One region of the Pantoea sp. X-Soil-ISGK-259 genome, then DNA from elsewhere that is predicted to be linked to it. Evidence: predicted binding sites of a transcription regulator. Region 1 holds the regulator's gene; each other region holds the start of a gene.
The links. Region 1 encodes PhoB, which activates phosphate uptake and scavenging genes when phosphate is short. Its sites were predicted from a motif close to CTGTCATAAAACTGNCNNAT; they were not measured.
Positions count from the first base shown of each region.

Region 1 (4,555 bases):
AACGCTGGGGCTGGGAATGGTCATTTTTGGCACCGCATCCCCGGCAATACTCTGCAGGAAACGGAAATGCGCCAGCATCGGATGATCCGCCGGGAAACCGAGTTTGCTCACCACTTTCACGCCATGCGCTTTGGTCTGCACGCCATTAAACTGGATGCCCTGTTCCGCTTCATAGCGCTCAACGCCATTCAGGCCATAGAAGAAGTCGAAGTGCCACCAGCCGCGACGAAACTCGCCATCGGTGACCACCTTCAGGCCATTTTCACGTTGCTTCGCTACCACATCGCGAATCGCCTCATCTTCGACCTGCTGCAGGGCCGCCGCATCAATCTCTCCGGCAGCAAACGCTTCGCGCGCCTGCTTAATCGCAGCGGGACGCAGAAAACTGCCAACGGTGTCGGCACGGAACGGGGCGGTTTCTCTTTGCATGATCACTCCTGTCTCTCCTGCCGGTAATAACGACAGGAAATCATTACACTCTGAAATAAATAGCCATCTGGATGGCTACATGTCTGAAAACAGAGTGTCATGAGTGGCATGCATCTGCAACTGAAGAAAATTCAGGGATGATGAAAAAAATTCAACCGGGATTAACGCAGGGCGGCGCGCGCCTCTGCCATCTGGCTGTCTGAGAGCGGCAGATAGCCCGCTTCGCTGACCCGCCGCTGTCCTTGTGGTGAAAGAACCTGCTGCAGAAATGCCGCCACCAGCGGCGGCAGTGGTTTACCGGGTGCTTTATTAACATAGAGATAGAGTGGGCGCGCCCAGGGATAACGGCCGCTACGAATAGCATCGGCATCCGGAGCAATCGCCTGGCCCTGATCATTCGTCACCGCCAGCATTTTTACGCCGCTGAGATGAAAGCCAAAACTGGCGTAGCCGATGCTGCGCGAATTACCGGCCACCGCCTGCACCACCGCGGCCGAGCCAGGAAATTCCGCCACGTCGCTGCGGAAATCGCCTTTGCAGAGCACCTGCTGTTTGAAGAAACCCCAGGTGCCGGAGGCGGAATTACGTCCATAGCGCTGAATGGGGCGTTTGTTCCATTGCGCGCCGGTTAAACCGAGATCGCCCCAGCGCAGCGGCACACTGTGTGCGCCACACAGACGGGTAATGGAGAAGATGGCGTCGAGCTGACGCGGTTCAATCTGCTGCAGCGGGTTACGCTGATTCACTACCACCACCAGCGCATCCATCGCCACCGGCACCGCCAGCGGCGGATAACCGTAGCGCGCCTCAAAAGCCTGCCGCTCATCGGCCTGCATCGGGCGGCTCATCGGACCGAGCTGTGCGGCACCTGCTGCCAGCGCGGTCGGTGCGGTTGAGGAACCGGAGGCCTGAACCTGCACATTGACGCCCGGCGCCTGCCGACTAAAATCCTCGCCCCACAGGGTCATAAGATAGCCAAGCGTATCTGAGCCGACACTGCTGAGATTGCCGGAGAGCGTGCCGTGCTGGGCCAGCGCCAGGCCCGGCAGCAGCGTAACAATCAATAAAAGAAGAATGCGCATCAGGAAGATCCGGCAGCCACTAATGAACGGCATTCTCCTGCATCACGCTGCTGACAATCAACCTCGCAGGCAGCGTAAACGTAAAACAGGTCTCTTGGTGCGGCACGCTGGTGATGTCGAGCCGCGCGTTGTGGTGACTCAGCGCATGTTTCACAATCGCCAGACCCAGCCCGCTACCCCCGGTGGCGCGTGAACGCGCTTTATCGACGCGGTAGAAACGCTCGGTCAGACGGGGAATATGTTCTGAAGCAATACCCGGCCCGTTGTCGCAAACCCGGAAGGTGGCGCCCTGTTTGCCGCGCAGCCAGCTGATATCGATCCGCGTGCCATCCGGGGTGTGATTCACCGCGTTATAAACCAGATTGGAGATAGCACTGCGAAGCTGTTCATCGTTGCCGAACACTTTCAGATGGGGATCGGTATGGAAATGAATATCGTGACGACCGCCACTTAGCGTCGCCGCCTCATGCTGCAGCAGTTTCAGCATGACCGGCACATCCACCTTCTCTTTCAGATCGATGGCAGGCGCGGCTTCAATGCGCGACAGCGTCAGCAGCTGTTTGACCAGGCTGTCCATACGGCGCGTCTGCTCCGACATCGTGTGCAGCGCTTTGCTGCGCGAAGGCTCGCTCATCACCGAGTCGTTCATCATCTCCAGATAGCCCTGCAGCACCGTGAGCGGCGTACGTAACTCATGGCTGACGTTGGCAAAAAAGTTGCGGCGCGCCCCTTCCAGCTGATGCATCTGCGTCACATCACGCGCCACCAGCAGCCACTGCCCCTCGCTGTAGGGCATAACGCGGAATTCCATGTGAAGTTTGTTGTTCAGCACCAGCGTCAGGGGCTTGTCAAAATCGCGCTGGCGCAGATAGCGTGAGAACTCCGGATAACGCAGCAGATTGAGGATGTTCTGGCCATTATCTTCCGGCCAGCGCAGACCCAGGTGCTGTTGCGCCAGACCGTTACACCAGAAAATAGTGCCCTCTTCCGTGGTCAGGATCACCGCATCCGGCAGCGACTCGGCACCGCTGCGGAAACGTTTGATCAGATTACCGAGTTCACGTCGCCGCCGCCGGTTGCGCAGCTGCATCTGGTAAAGACCATAAAACAGCGGTTCCCAGCTGGCACGCCCGGCGGGTGGCGTCATGGTGCGGTCGAGCCACAGCCAGTGCGACAGCCGCATCAGATTGTGGAAATGCCATAACAGCACCATGACCACGCTCAGCAGCAACCACCAGGGCAAACCGCCAGACAGCAGGCCCAGCAGCACCGCAGGCAGACAGGCCAGCAGCAGTTCTGTCAGTAATCTCTTCCAGGAGAGGCGTTCCAGCACGGTAAAGGCTCCGTTTAGTAGCGGGCAGAGAAACGATACCCTGTTCCACGGACGGTTTGTACCATGCGATCGTGGCCGGAGACTTCCAGCGCTTTACGTAAACGGCGAATGTGAACATCAACAGTGCGATCTTCCACATACACATTGGTGCCCCAGACGTTGTTCAGCAGCTGTTCGCGGCTGTATACGCGTTCCGGGTGAGTCATAAAGAAGTGCAGCAGCTTATATTCGGTCGGGCCCATCTCCAGCGGCGTGGTTTCGGACATCACGCGATGTGAAGAAGGATCCAGACTCAGTCCCTGCATCTCAATCACCTCTTCCACCGCCATCGGTGAAATACGGCGCATCACCGCTTTAATTCGCGCCATCAGCTCTTTGGGTGAAAAGGGCTTGGTAATGTAATCATCGGCGCCCACTTCCAGGCCACGCACCCGATCTTCCTCTTCGCCACGCGCGGTGAGCATCATCACCGGGATATCCCGTGTCATCGCCTCGCGTTTCAGATGCTTGATAAACTGAATACCGCTGCCTCCAGGTAACATCCAGTCCAGTAAAATCAGATCGGGCCAGGGTTCAATCAGCCTGCCCACGGCACTGTCATAGTCTTCCGCCTCAATTGGCTGATAGTCGTTCTGCTCCAGAACAAAACACAACATTTCACGGATGGGGGCTTCATCCTCCACAACCAAAATGCGCTTAGCCATTATTACTCCTGCTGATTATGACGGCTGTCACTGAGATTCGCGGCGCCATTATGCGTCAGATTTGTGACACTTTTATGAAAAACATAACCTGCCTGTAACGCCGTTGGTAATCATTTATGACAGCGCAGCGACAATTTTTCGCTTTGGCCGCATAGCCAGTATAATCGCCGGGCGAATCACAACGGCAGGGACTCATCATGCGCATCATTCATACTGCGGACTGGCATCTGGGGCAGTTCTTTTACAACAAAAGTCGGGCAGCCGAACATCAGGCGTTTCTCGACTGGCTGTTGATCCAGATTGAACAGCATCAGGTGGATGCGTTGATTATTGCAGGCGATCTGTTTGATACCGGCACGCCGCCCAGCTACGCCCGCGAGATGTTTAACCGCTTTGTGGTGGCGCTGCAGCCCACCGGTTGTCAGCTGATTGTGCTGGCGGGCAACCACGATTCCGTGGCGACGCTGAATGAGTCGCGCGAACTGCTCGCCTGTCTCAACACCCGGGTAATAGCCACCCCCCAGGAACAGGATGATGTGTTGCTGCTGAACACCCGCCAGGGCGAACCAGGTGCACTGCTCTGTGCCATTCCCTATCTGCGACCGCGCGATATTCTGCGCAGCCGGGCGGGTCAGTCAGGACGCGATAAACAGACCTCGCTGCTGGAGGCGATTGCCCATCACTATCAGCAACGCTTCGCCGCCGCCCAGGCGCTGGGTCATGCATTGCCGATTATCGCTACCGGACATCTCACCACCGTCGGGGTCAGCCAGAGCGATTCGGTGCGTGACATCTACATCGGTACGCTTGATGCCTTCCCCGCCAGTGCCTTTCCGGCCGCTGACTACATTGCGCTGGGCCATATTCATCGCGCCCAGCGCGTGGCGGGCAGCGAGCATATCCGCTATAGCGGCTCGCCCATTCCGCTGAGTTTTGATGAGCTGGGCAGCGAAAAAAGCGTCTTTCTGCTGGAGCTTGCGGCAGGCGGCCTGCAATCCGTTACGCCG
Region 1 covers NZ_AP035986.1:928,036-932,590, reverse strand. Annotated here, with positions in the region: gene AC6I77_RS04205 (cobalamin-independent methionine synthase II family protein) at 1-429, opposite strand, end outside; gene AC6I77_RS04200 (PstS family phosphate ABC transporter substrate-binding protein) at 591-1,511, opposite strand; gene phoR (phosphate regulon sensor histidine kinase PhoR) at 1,531-2,844, opposite strand; gene phoB (phosphate response regulator transcription factor PhoB) at 2,859-3,548, opposite strand; gene sbcD (exonuclease subunit SbcD) at 3,746-4,555, shown strand, end outside.

Region 2 (4,555 bases), 2.9 Mb from region 1:
GCCGCGTCACAGCTTAGCGAAGTCCCTTGCGCGAGCGGGCGATGAGCGCCACCAAAGTGTCAACCTGCGTTGCAGGTGATGATGTTGTTATAGTCTGAGTATAGCCTTCTCTCATTGTAAATGCTGCTGTTGCCGTCTGGCTTATGAATAAGATCAAGGCTATGCCAGATTTACTCGCGCTGAACGAAAATCATCGTTGGAAAAAATGTAAAGAATTCTCCTACACTGAGAAAAGGCGGTCCGGTTCGCAGCCGCTCAGGGGGTCGAAAATTTTCGCAGTCCGGAGATTCAGTGGCTGGTTTTTTCTGCAGGCGGATTCAGTGCCAGACACTGAGTCTGTTGCTGCGATTCCAGCTGGGAGGGGGGAATATGATCAGCACTATTGCGCTTTTCTGGGCTCTTTGTGTGGTGTGTATCGTGAATATGGCACGCTATTTTTCATCGCTGCGCGCGCTACTGGCGGTATTACGGGGTTGTGATCCACTGCTGTATCAGTATGTCGATGGGGCGGGGTTTTTCACCTCTCACGGTCAGCCGAGTAAACAGGTGCGGCTGGTCACTTATATCTGGGCAAAACGCTATCTTGATCACCACGACGATGAGTTTATCCGGCGCTGTGAACGGGTGCGGGGACAGTTTGTTCTGACCAGTGCGCTGTGTGGGCTGGTGGTTATCAGTCTGGTGGCGCTGGCGATCTGGCATTAAAAAAGGGCGACTTGCGTCGCCCTTTTGTCAGCTGGCATCACACCAGTTTCAAGGCAATCCAGTAGAGCGAACCTGACAGCAGAATACAAACCGGCAGGGTGAAGATCCACGCCATGGCGATGTTCTTGATAGTCCGGCTCTGCAATCCGCCACCGTCGACCAGCATGGTACCGGCCACCGATGAAGAGAGGATATGCGTGGTAGAGACGGGCATGCCGGTATAGCTGGCAATACCAATCGACAGCGCTGCTGTCACCTGGGCTGACATTCCCTGCGCATAGGTCATGCCTTTTTTACCAATCTTCTCACCGATGGTGGTGGCAACACGACGCCAGCCAATCATGGTACCGGTGCCCAGCGCCAGCGCCACGGCCAAAATAATCCAGATAGGCGCGTACTCGATGGTGCCAAGCAGGTCACTTTTCAGCTTATTGAGGAAGCGTTTGTCATCTGGCGTAGTTTCCTGCAGACGGGCCGCTTTATCGGCGGTGTCTGAGATACACAGCAGCAGACGACGCATCTGACCACGCTGATCAACGGTCAGCTGATCGTAGCTCTGCAGATTATTCAGCAACACCTGCGCACGCTGTACTGCCTGCAGTGCTCGCGCGCTGTCACAGTGAAACTCCTGCGGGCTGGTTGCCGGTACTTCTTCCGGTGTTGGCAACTTAGGCGGTGCCATCTGGATGATATGTGTCAGTGACGCGTTGTGCTGCTGGTAATACTGTTCCAGATGGTTGACGGCATCGCGGGTGCGCGTGATGTCATAACCGGAGGCATTCATATTCACGACGAAACCAGCCGGCGCCACGCCAATCAGGACCAGCATGATCAGGCCAATGCCCTTCTGACCGTCATTCGCACCGTGCGAATAGCTCACGCCAATTGCCGAAACAATCAGGGCGATACGGGTCCAGAACGGCGGCTTTTTCTTGCCGTCGATCTTTTCGCGGTCAGCAGGCGTCATATGAATACGCGCACGCTTTTTAGTATTACTCCAGTAGCGACGCAGAATAAAGATTAACCCGCCCGCCATCACCAGGCCGACAATCGGCGACAGGATCAGAGAAAGGAAGATGTTCAGGACTTTCGGAATGTTGAGTGCATCAACCACCGAGGTTCCGCTCATCAGGGCGTTGGTCAGACCGATACCGATAATCGCGCCGATCAGTGTATGGGAGCTGGAGGCCGGCAGACCGAGATACCAGGTGCCGAGGTTCCAGATAATCGCCGCCAGCAGCATAGAAAACACCATGGCGAGACCGTGAGCCGATCCAACATTCAGCAACAGATCGGTGGGAAGCATATGAACAATAGCGTAGGCAACACTCAATCCACCGAGTAGTACGCCAAGGAAGTTGAATACACCCGCCATAACCACAGCAAGCTGGGCACGCATGGCACGCGTATAGATGACCGTCGCAACTGCGTTGGCCGTGTCGTGGAAACCGTTGATTGCTTCGTAAAACAATACAAACAGCAGGGCAAGAACCAATAACAGGCTAGTACTGAGGTCTAGACCAGCAAACAGATGTAGCATAAACGTTACGCCATTTTTGGAGGACATGAACGCGGCGCATTATCCGCGACAACGTGCTGTATGGGAAAGGAAAATATAGCGCTAATTTAACCTTTCTTCGCAGAGCGAACGGGTTACTCAGTGAAAAAGGGTTAGATATTAGTCAGATACAATATGACACATTTACGGCAATTTTTTGACGCTGGCGTCCGGGTGAGCAGATCACTACAATCTGCGCCTTTCCAGTTAAGTGAGTGAACGCAGTGGAACAGTTTGACGTTATCATCATTGGTGCCGGAGCCGCAGGGCTGTTCTGTGCCGCCCAGGCCGGGCAGCGCGGACTGAGCGTGTTACTGCTGGATAACGGCAAAAAGCCAGGCCGCAAGATTCTGATGTCGGGCGGTGGCCGCTGCAACTTCACCAATCTCTACACTGAACCGGCGGCGTATCTGTCGCACAATCCTCATTTCTGTAAATCCGCGCTGGCGCGTTATACCCAGTGGGATTTTATCGATCTGGTTAATCGCCACGGTATCGCCTGGCATGAAAAAACCCTGGGCCAGCTCTTCTGTGATGACTCTGCTCAGCAAATTGTCGATCTGCTGCTGGCCGAATGTGACAAGGGCAATGTCACCCTGCGACTGCGCAGTGAAGTGCTCAGTGTTGAGCGCGATGAAAGCGGCTACACCCTGCAACTCAACGGCAGTACGGTTCAGGCGAAGAAGCTGGTGATTGCCAGTGGTGGTCTGTCGATGCCAGGCCTGGGTGCCACGCCGTTTGGCTACAAAATTGCAGAGCAATTTGGTCTGAATGTGTATCCGACCCGGGCGGCTCTGGTGCCCTTTACGCTGCATAAGCCACTGCTGGAACAATTACAGACGCTCTCAGGCGTTGCGCTGGACACCACCATCGATGCGCAGGATGGTACCCGCTTTAAAGAGGCGATGCTGTTCACTCACCGTGGGCTCTCCGGCCCCGCGGTACTGCAAATCTCCAGCTACTGGCTGCCCGGCGAATTCGTCACCATCGACCTGTTACCCGCTACGCCGCTTGAGGCGTTTCTGACGGCGCAGCGTGAAGCGCATCCGAATCTCAGCCTGAAAAACAGTCTGGCGAAAATCCTGCCGAAGCGTCTGGTGGAAGTATTGCAGGCACTCAAAGTGGTGCCGGATATCACCCTGAAACAGCTCAACAGCAAACAGCAAACTGAACTGGCGCAGACGCTGCATGCCTGGCGCATTCAGCCAAACGGCACCGAGGGGTATCGCACAGCTGAAGTGACACTGGGCGGCGTAGACACCACGCAGCTCTCCTCGAAAACCATGGAGGCGCGCGCGGTGCCGGGGCTGTACTTTATTGGTGAAGTGGCCGATGTCACCGGCTGGCTGGGGGGATATAACTTCCAGTGGGCCTGGAGTTCCGCCTGGGCGTGCGCCCAGGCGTTGTAACGCGCATTTACCAGCGCTGATGCACGTGCGGCGCAATCTTCTCCTGATAGATCTGCTTCAGCGCCGCCATCGTATCCTCAGAGAGTGCACCGACGTCGCTGGCGCGGGCATTGGCTTCAGCCTGCTCACGATTTTTCGCGCCAGGAATGACCACGCTGACATCTTCGTTCATCAGGATCCAGCGCAGTGCAAACATCGCCATGGTGGTGTCGCCCGTAACAAAGCGGCGAATCTCCTCCACCGCCTCCAGTGCCACCTCATAAGGCACACCGGAGAAGGTCTCGCCTTTATCGAACGCTTCGCCATTACGGTTAAAGGTGCGATGGTCGTCAGCGGCAAACACGCTGTCGGCGCGCATTTTGCCGGTCAGCAGGCCTGAAGCCAGCGGCACACGGGCAATGATCGCCACATCACGGCGTTTCGCTTCACGCAACAGCAGTTCCGCGGGACGCTGACGGAAAATGTTGTAAATCAGCTGAATCGACGAGACGTTTGGAAATGCCAGCGCTTTCAGGCCTTCCTCGACTTTCTCAACGGAGACGCCGTAGTGACGGATTTTTCCGGCGGCGACCATCTCATCCATCACCGCAAACACGTCCGGGTTGTAGTAGACCTCCGTCGGTGGGCAATGCAGCTGCACCAGATCCAGCGTGTCGGTCTGCAGATTTTCCCGTGAGCGATCGATAAAGGCGTTGAGGTTTTCGGCGTTGTAGCCCTCAGCCACGTGCGGTGACAGACGACGCCCCAGCTTGGTGGCCACAAACGGGCGTTCACCGCCGCGCTGATTCAGCACCTCTGCAATAATTTTTTCGGAGCGGCCATCGCCATAGACATCGGCAGTATCAATAAAGGTGATGCCTGCATCCAGCGCAGCATTCAGCGC
Region 2 covers NZ_AP035986.1:3,792,196-3,796,750, reverse strand. Annotated here, with positions in the region: gene uspB (universal stress protein UspB) at 370-705, shown strand; gene pitA (inorganic phosphate transporter PitA) at 743-2,245, opposite strand; gene AC6I77_RS18090 (BaiN/RdsA family NAD(P)/FAD-dependent oxidoreductase) at 2,488-3,672, shown strand; gene AC6I77_RS18085 (aldo/keto reductase) at 3,680-4,555, opposite strand, start outside.
Region 2: the regulator PhoB is predicted to act here: its motif matches at 2,397-2,416, upstream of pitA (inorganic phosphate transporter PitA).

Region 3 (4,555 bases), 740 kb from region 1:
GCGGCGGCCCAGCTTCATCAGACGCAATCGGCGTTATCTCATCAGTTCAGCGATCTGGAGCAGCGGCTGGGATTCCGCCTGTTCGTGCGTAAAAGTCAGCCGCTACGCTTTACGCCGCAGGGGGATATTCTGCTGCAGCTGGCTGAGCAGGTGCTGCCGCAGATTCAGCAGGCGTTGCAGGCCTGTCATGAGCCGCATCAGACCACGCTGCGGGTGGCGATTGAGTGTCACAGCTGCATTCAGTGGCTGACTCCCGCGCTGGACAAGTTCCGCCAGAGCTGGCCGCAGGTGGTGATGGATTTCAAATCAGGCGTGACCTTTGATCCGCAGCCCGCTCTGCAACAGGGTGAGCTGGATGTGGTGCTGACCTCCGACATTCTGGCGCGCTCGGGCCTGTTCTACTCGCCGATGTTTGATTATGAAGTGCGGCTGGTACTGGCGACGGACCACCCGCTGGCGCAGGTTGAGCAGATTTCGCCAGAAGATTTGGCCGATGAAGTGTTAATGATCTATCCGGTTCAGCGTCAGCGTCTGGATATCTGGCGTCACTTCCTGCAGCCAGCGGGCGTGAGTCCGGCTCTGAAAAGTGTGGATAACACCCTGCTGATGATTCAGATGGTGTCGGCGCGCATGGGGATTGCCGCACTGCCGCACTGGGTGGTGGAGAGTTTTGAGAAGCAGGGTCTGGTCGTTACCCGCACGCTGGGCGATGGCCTCTGGAGCCGTCTTTATGCCGCCGTGCGCGAAGGCGAGCAGCGTCAGCCTGTGCTGGAAGCCTTTATCCGCTTTGCCCGTCAGCACGCCTGCGAGCATCTGCCATTTGTGCGCGACGCCGCGCTGCCCGGTGCAGTATTACAGCGGTAATCCGGCGGGCACAAACCTGCGCGAACGCGGGCGAAATCCCCTATAATGCGCAGCCTGTCGACTGAACATGAGAAGATCTCACCATGACTAACAATGATATTCTGCGCAGCGTGCGCTACATGCTCAATCTGAGCGATGCCAAAATGGTGGAGATTTTTGCGCTGGCGCAATGTGACGTGCCGGTAGCGGATATTCAGGCGTGGCTGAAAAAAGATGACGATGCCGCGTTTCGTCCCTGCCCGGATGTGCTGATGGGTTATTTTCTGAATGGCCTGATCTTTTACCGTCGTGGCAAAAGTGAAGATGCGCCCGCGCCGTCCATAGAACGCAAGATGACTAACAATATCTTCATGAGAAAGCTGCGCATCGCTTTTGATCTGAAAACCACCGACATTCCTGATGTCCTGAAGCGTGTGAATTTTACTGTTTCACAGGCTGAGATTGGCGCGATTTTCCGCAAACCGGATCATAAGAACTATCGCGAGTGTGGCGACCAGATTCTGCGCAACTTCCTGAAAGGGCTGGCGATGATTCAGCGCCCTAAGAGTGAGAAGCCTGCCTGATATGGCGCCATCCAGTCGGAAATGGCGGGTTGCTGCGTAAAGACGGCGTAAATCCATCCCTGGAGCCTCGACCGCCGGTTTACTCGCCTCATCCGTGAGGCTCGCCCGCAAGCGGGCCGACGCTGTGCGTTGTTCAAAAACGCTCCCGACGTTTTTGTCCTTGCGGCGGACGCTTTACTTCTCAACCCGCCATCCCCTCCTTCATATTCGCTCTGAGTCCTTTGTTCAACTGCGATGATGCTGTTAAGTCTCCAGGGCTGGCGCGTCTGAAGAGCGAAGCGTCCGGGCCAGGGATGGCCCGGCCGATCCACAGCGAGGTGAGATTCCTTCGCGATCGGACGCGCCAGCCCGGGAGGCCGCAGTCCGGCTACAGCAACGGTTTGTCCCAGCACCTAATGATTACCGGTCACTACGCCCCACCACCCACCGCTTATGCACCCACAGTGAGGCGAGGATCACCAGCGCGCCCGCAATAAAGCTCGGCCAGTGCGGCTTTTCCTGCCAGATAGCCAGATTCACCAGCAGCCCGGCGGGAACGTGCATGTTATTCATAATGCCCAGCGTACCGGCATCGACCTGCGTCGCACCGTAATTCCACATAAAATAGCCGAGACCGGAAGCTGCCACCCCCAGCCAGACCAGAATGCCCCACTGCAATGAAGTCGTCGGCAACTTCTGCGGGTTACCCCAGGCACACCAGGCGATCACCGCAATCAACACTGCCCCCAGATAGAACCAGGAGAAAGCGGTATGCTGCGGCATGGGTCGGGTCTCCTGCAGACGCTTATAACCTACCATTCCCGCCGCAAAGCAGATGTTTGCCAGCTGCACTAACAGCAGGCCAAACCAGAAATGATCGCTGACTTTGTCATAGCGAATAATGGCCGCGCCTGCCACCGCCAGCAACGCACTGAAGATATAGCCGATGCGCAGTGGACGACGGCTGATCAGATCATAAATCAGCGTCACGTAGAGCGGGGTCATCACCGTAAACAGCAGGAACTCCGACACGCTCAGGTAGAGATAGGCTTCGAAGCTCAGCAGATACATCACGCCCAGCTGCAACATCCCCACCAGCATATAAAGCAGCAATGTCGAAGGGCGATGGCCGCGCCAGCGCAGGAAAGGGAGAAACACCAGCGCAGCAAGCGCCAGACGCATGAGCACAGAGAACCAGCTGTCTACCTGACCGGCAAGATACTCGCCAATCAGGCTGAACGAAAAGGCCCACAGAATGGTGGTAATAATCAATAAAAACACGGTGACGATCCCGAAATAAACAGGCCGTCAGTGTAAACAATGTGCAGCCCTCAGGCTGTTAAATCTGGTTGACATCTGATTACTAACCAGGCGATTAAAACGCCCGAAAAATGACTTGTTTACACTTACTGACATAAGCGGTGCCGGAATGGGTTTTATGCCAGATAAAATGCGCGAAATGATCCATCGGATGATCATATTCGCTATCAACTGTAATAAAACTGTAACAAATGTGTCACTCATCACAGTAACGTTGCGCAACTAACACTATTCTTTGCGCGAAATGGAACATCCTGCGTCCATTTTTTTCTGCTCTTTTCCTGCCCCAACCTGCTGGGAATAAAAAACCATAATGTGCCCTGGAGGGCCTCACTGATGCTGAGCATTTTTAAACCTGCACCACGTCAGCCGCAGGTGGCGGAGGATCATGTCGATCCGCTCTACCGTCGCCTGCGCTGGCAAATTTTCATCGGGATCTTCTTTGGTTACGCGGCCTACTATCTGGTCAGGAAAAACTTCGCACTCGCCATGCCCTATCTGGTGGAGCAGGGTTTTTCACGTGGCGATCTCGGTTTTGCCTTATCCGGCATCTCCATTGCCTACGGCTTTTCAAAATTCATCATGGGCTCGGTCTCTGACCGATCAAATCCGCGCGTCTTCTTACCGGCTGGTCTGATTCTGGCCGCGGCGGTGATGCTGATTATGGGATTCGTTCCCTGGGCGACCTCCAGCATCATGGTGATGTTCGTGCTGCTGTTTGTCTGCGGCTGGTTCCAGGGCATGGGCTGGCCACCCTGTGGACGTACCATGGTTCACTGGTGGTCGCAGAAGGAGCGCGGCAGGATTGTCTCGGTCTGGAACTGTGCGCATAACGTAGGCGGCGGTATTCCGCCTCTGCTGTTCCTGCTCGGTATGGCGTGGTTCAACGACTGGAAAGCAGCACTCTACATGCCGGCGTTTGGCGCGATTGCTATTGCGATTCTGGCCTTTGCGCTGATGCGCGACACCCCACAATCCTGTGGTCTGCCGCCGATTGAAGAGTACAAAAACGACTATCCGCCTGATTACGATGCCAGCCACGAAGAGGAGCTGACGGCAAAACAGATCTTCATGAAGTATGTGCTGCCAAACAAGTTGCTGTGGTACATCGCACTGGCCAACGTCTTTGTTTATCTGCTGCGCTACGGCATTCTCGACTGGTCGCCGACCTATCTGCGCGAAGTAAAACACTTCACGCTGGATAAATCGTCGTGGGCCTACTTCCTGTATGAATATGCGGGGATTCCGGGCACGCTGCTGTGTGGCTGGATGTCGGACAAAGTGTTCCGCGGCAATCGCGGTGCAACCGGGGTGTTCTTTATGACGCTGGTGACCATTGCAACTGTGATCTACTGGCTCAACCCGGCGGGTAATCCTGGCGTCGACATGGCCTGCATGATCGTGATTGGCTTCCTGATCTACGGTCCGGTGATGCTGATTGGTCTGCACGCGCTGGAACTGGCACCGAAAAAAGCGGCGGGCACGGCAGCGGGCTTCACCGGCCTGTTCGGCTATCTGGGCGGATCGGTGGCGGCCAGCGCCATTGTCGGTTACACCGTCGATTATTTCGGCTGGGACGGCGGCTTCATGGTCATGATTGCGGGCTGTGTGCTGGCGGTTATTCTGCTGTTACTGACCATGGTCAGCGAACACAAACACAAAAAGACCCTCGCCTGACGGCCATAAAAACAGGGCCGGTTATCCGGCCCTGTTTTACGCTGACGGCTTAAGCCAGATAGAGCGTGCGAAGCATCTGCGGCACCGCATCATCGGCATTCGACCCAATCACATCCAGCGCTGGCAGCGTATCTTTCAACCGCTGATGGGCG
Region 3 covers NZ_AP035986.1:187,572-192,126, reverse strand. Annotated here, with positions in the region: gene metR (HTH-type transcriptional regulator MetR) at 1-864, shown strand, start outside; gene AC6I77_RS00860 (YehS family protein) at 948-1,427, shown strand; gene AC6I77_RS00855 (carboxylate/amino acid/amine transporter) at 1,827-2,687, opposite strand; gene glpT (glycerol-3-phosphate transporter) at 3,063-4,403, shown strand; gene yigL (sugar/pyridoxal phosphate phosphatase YigL) at 4,453-4,555, opposite strand, start outside.
Region 3: the regulator PhoB is predicted to act here: its motif matches at 2,898-2,917, upstream of glpT (glycerol-3-phosphate transporter).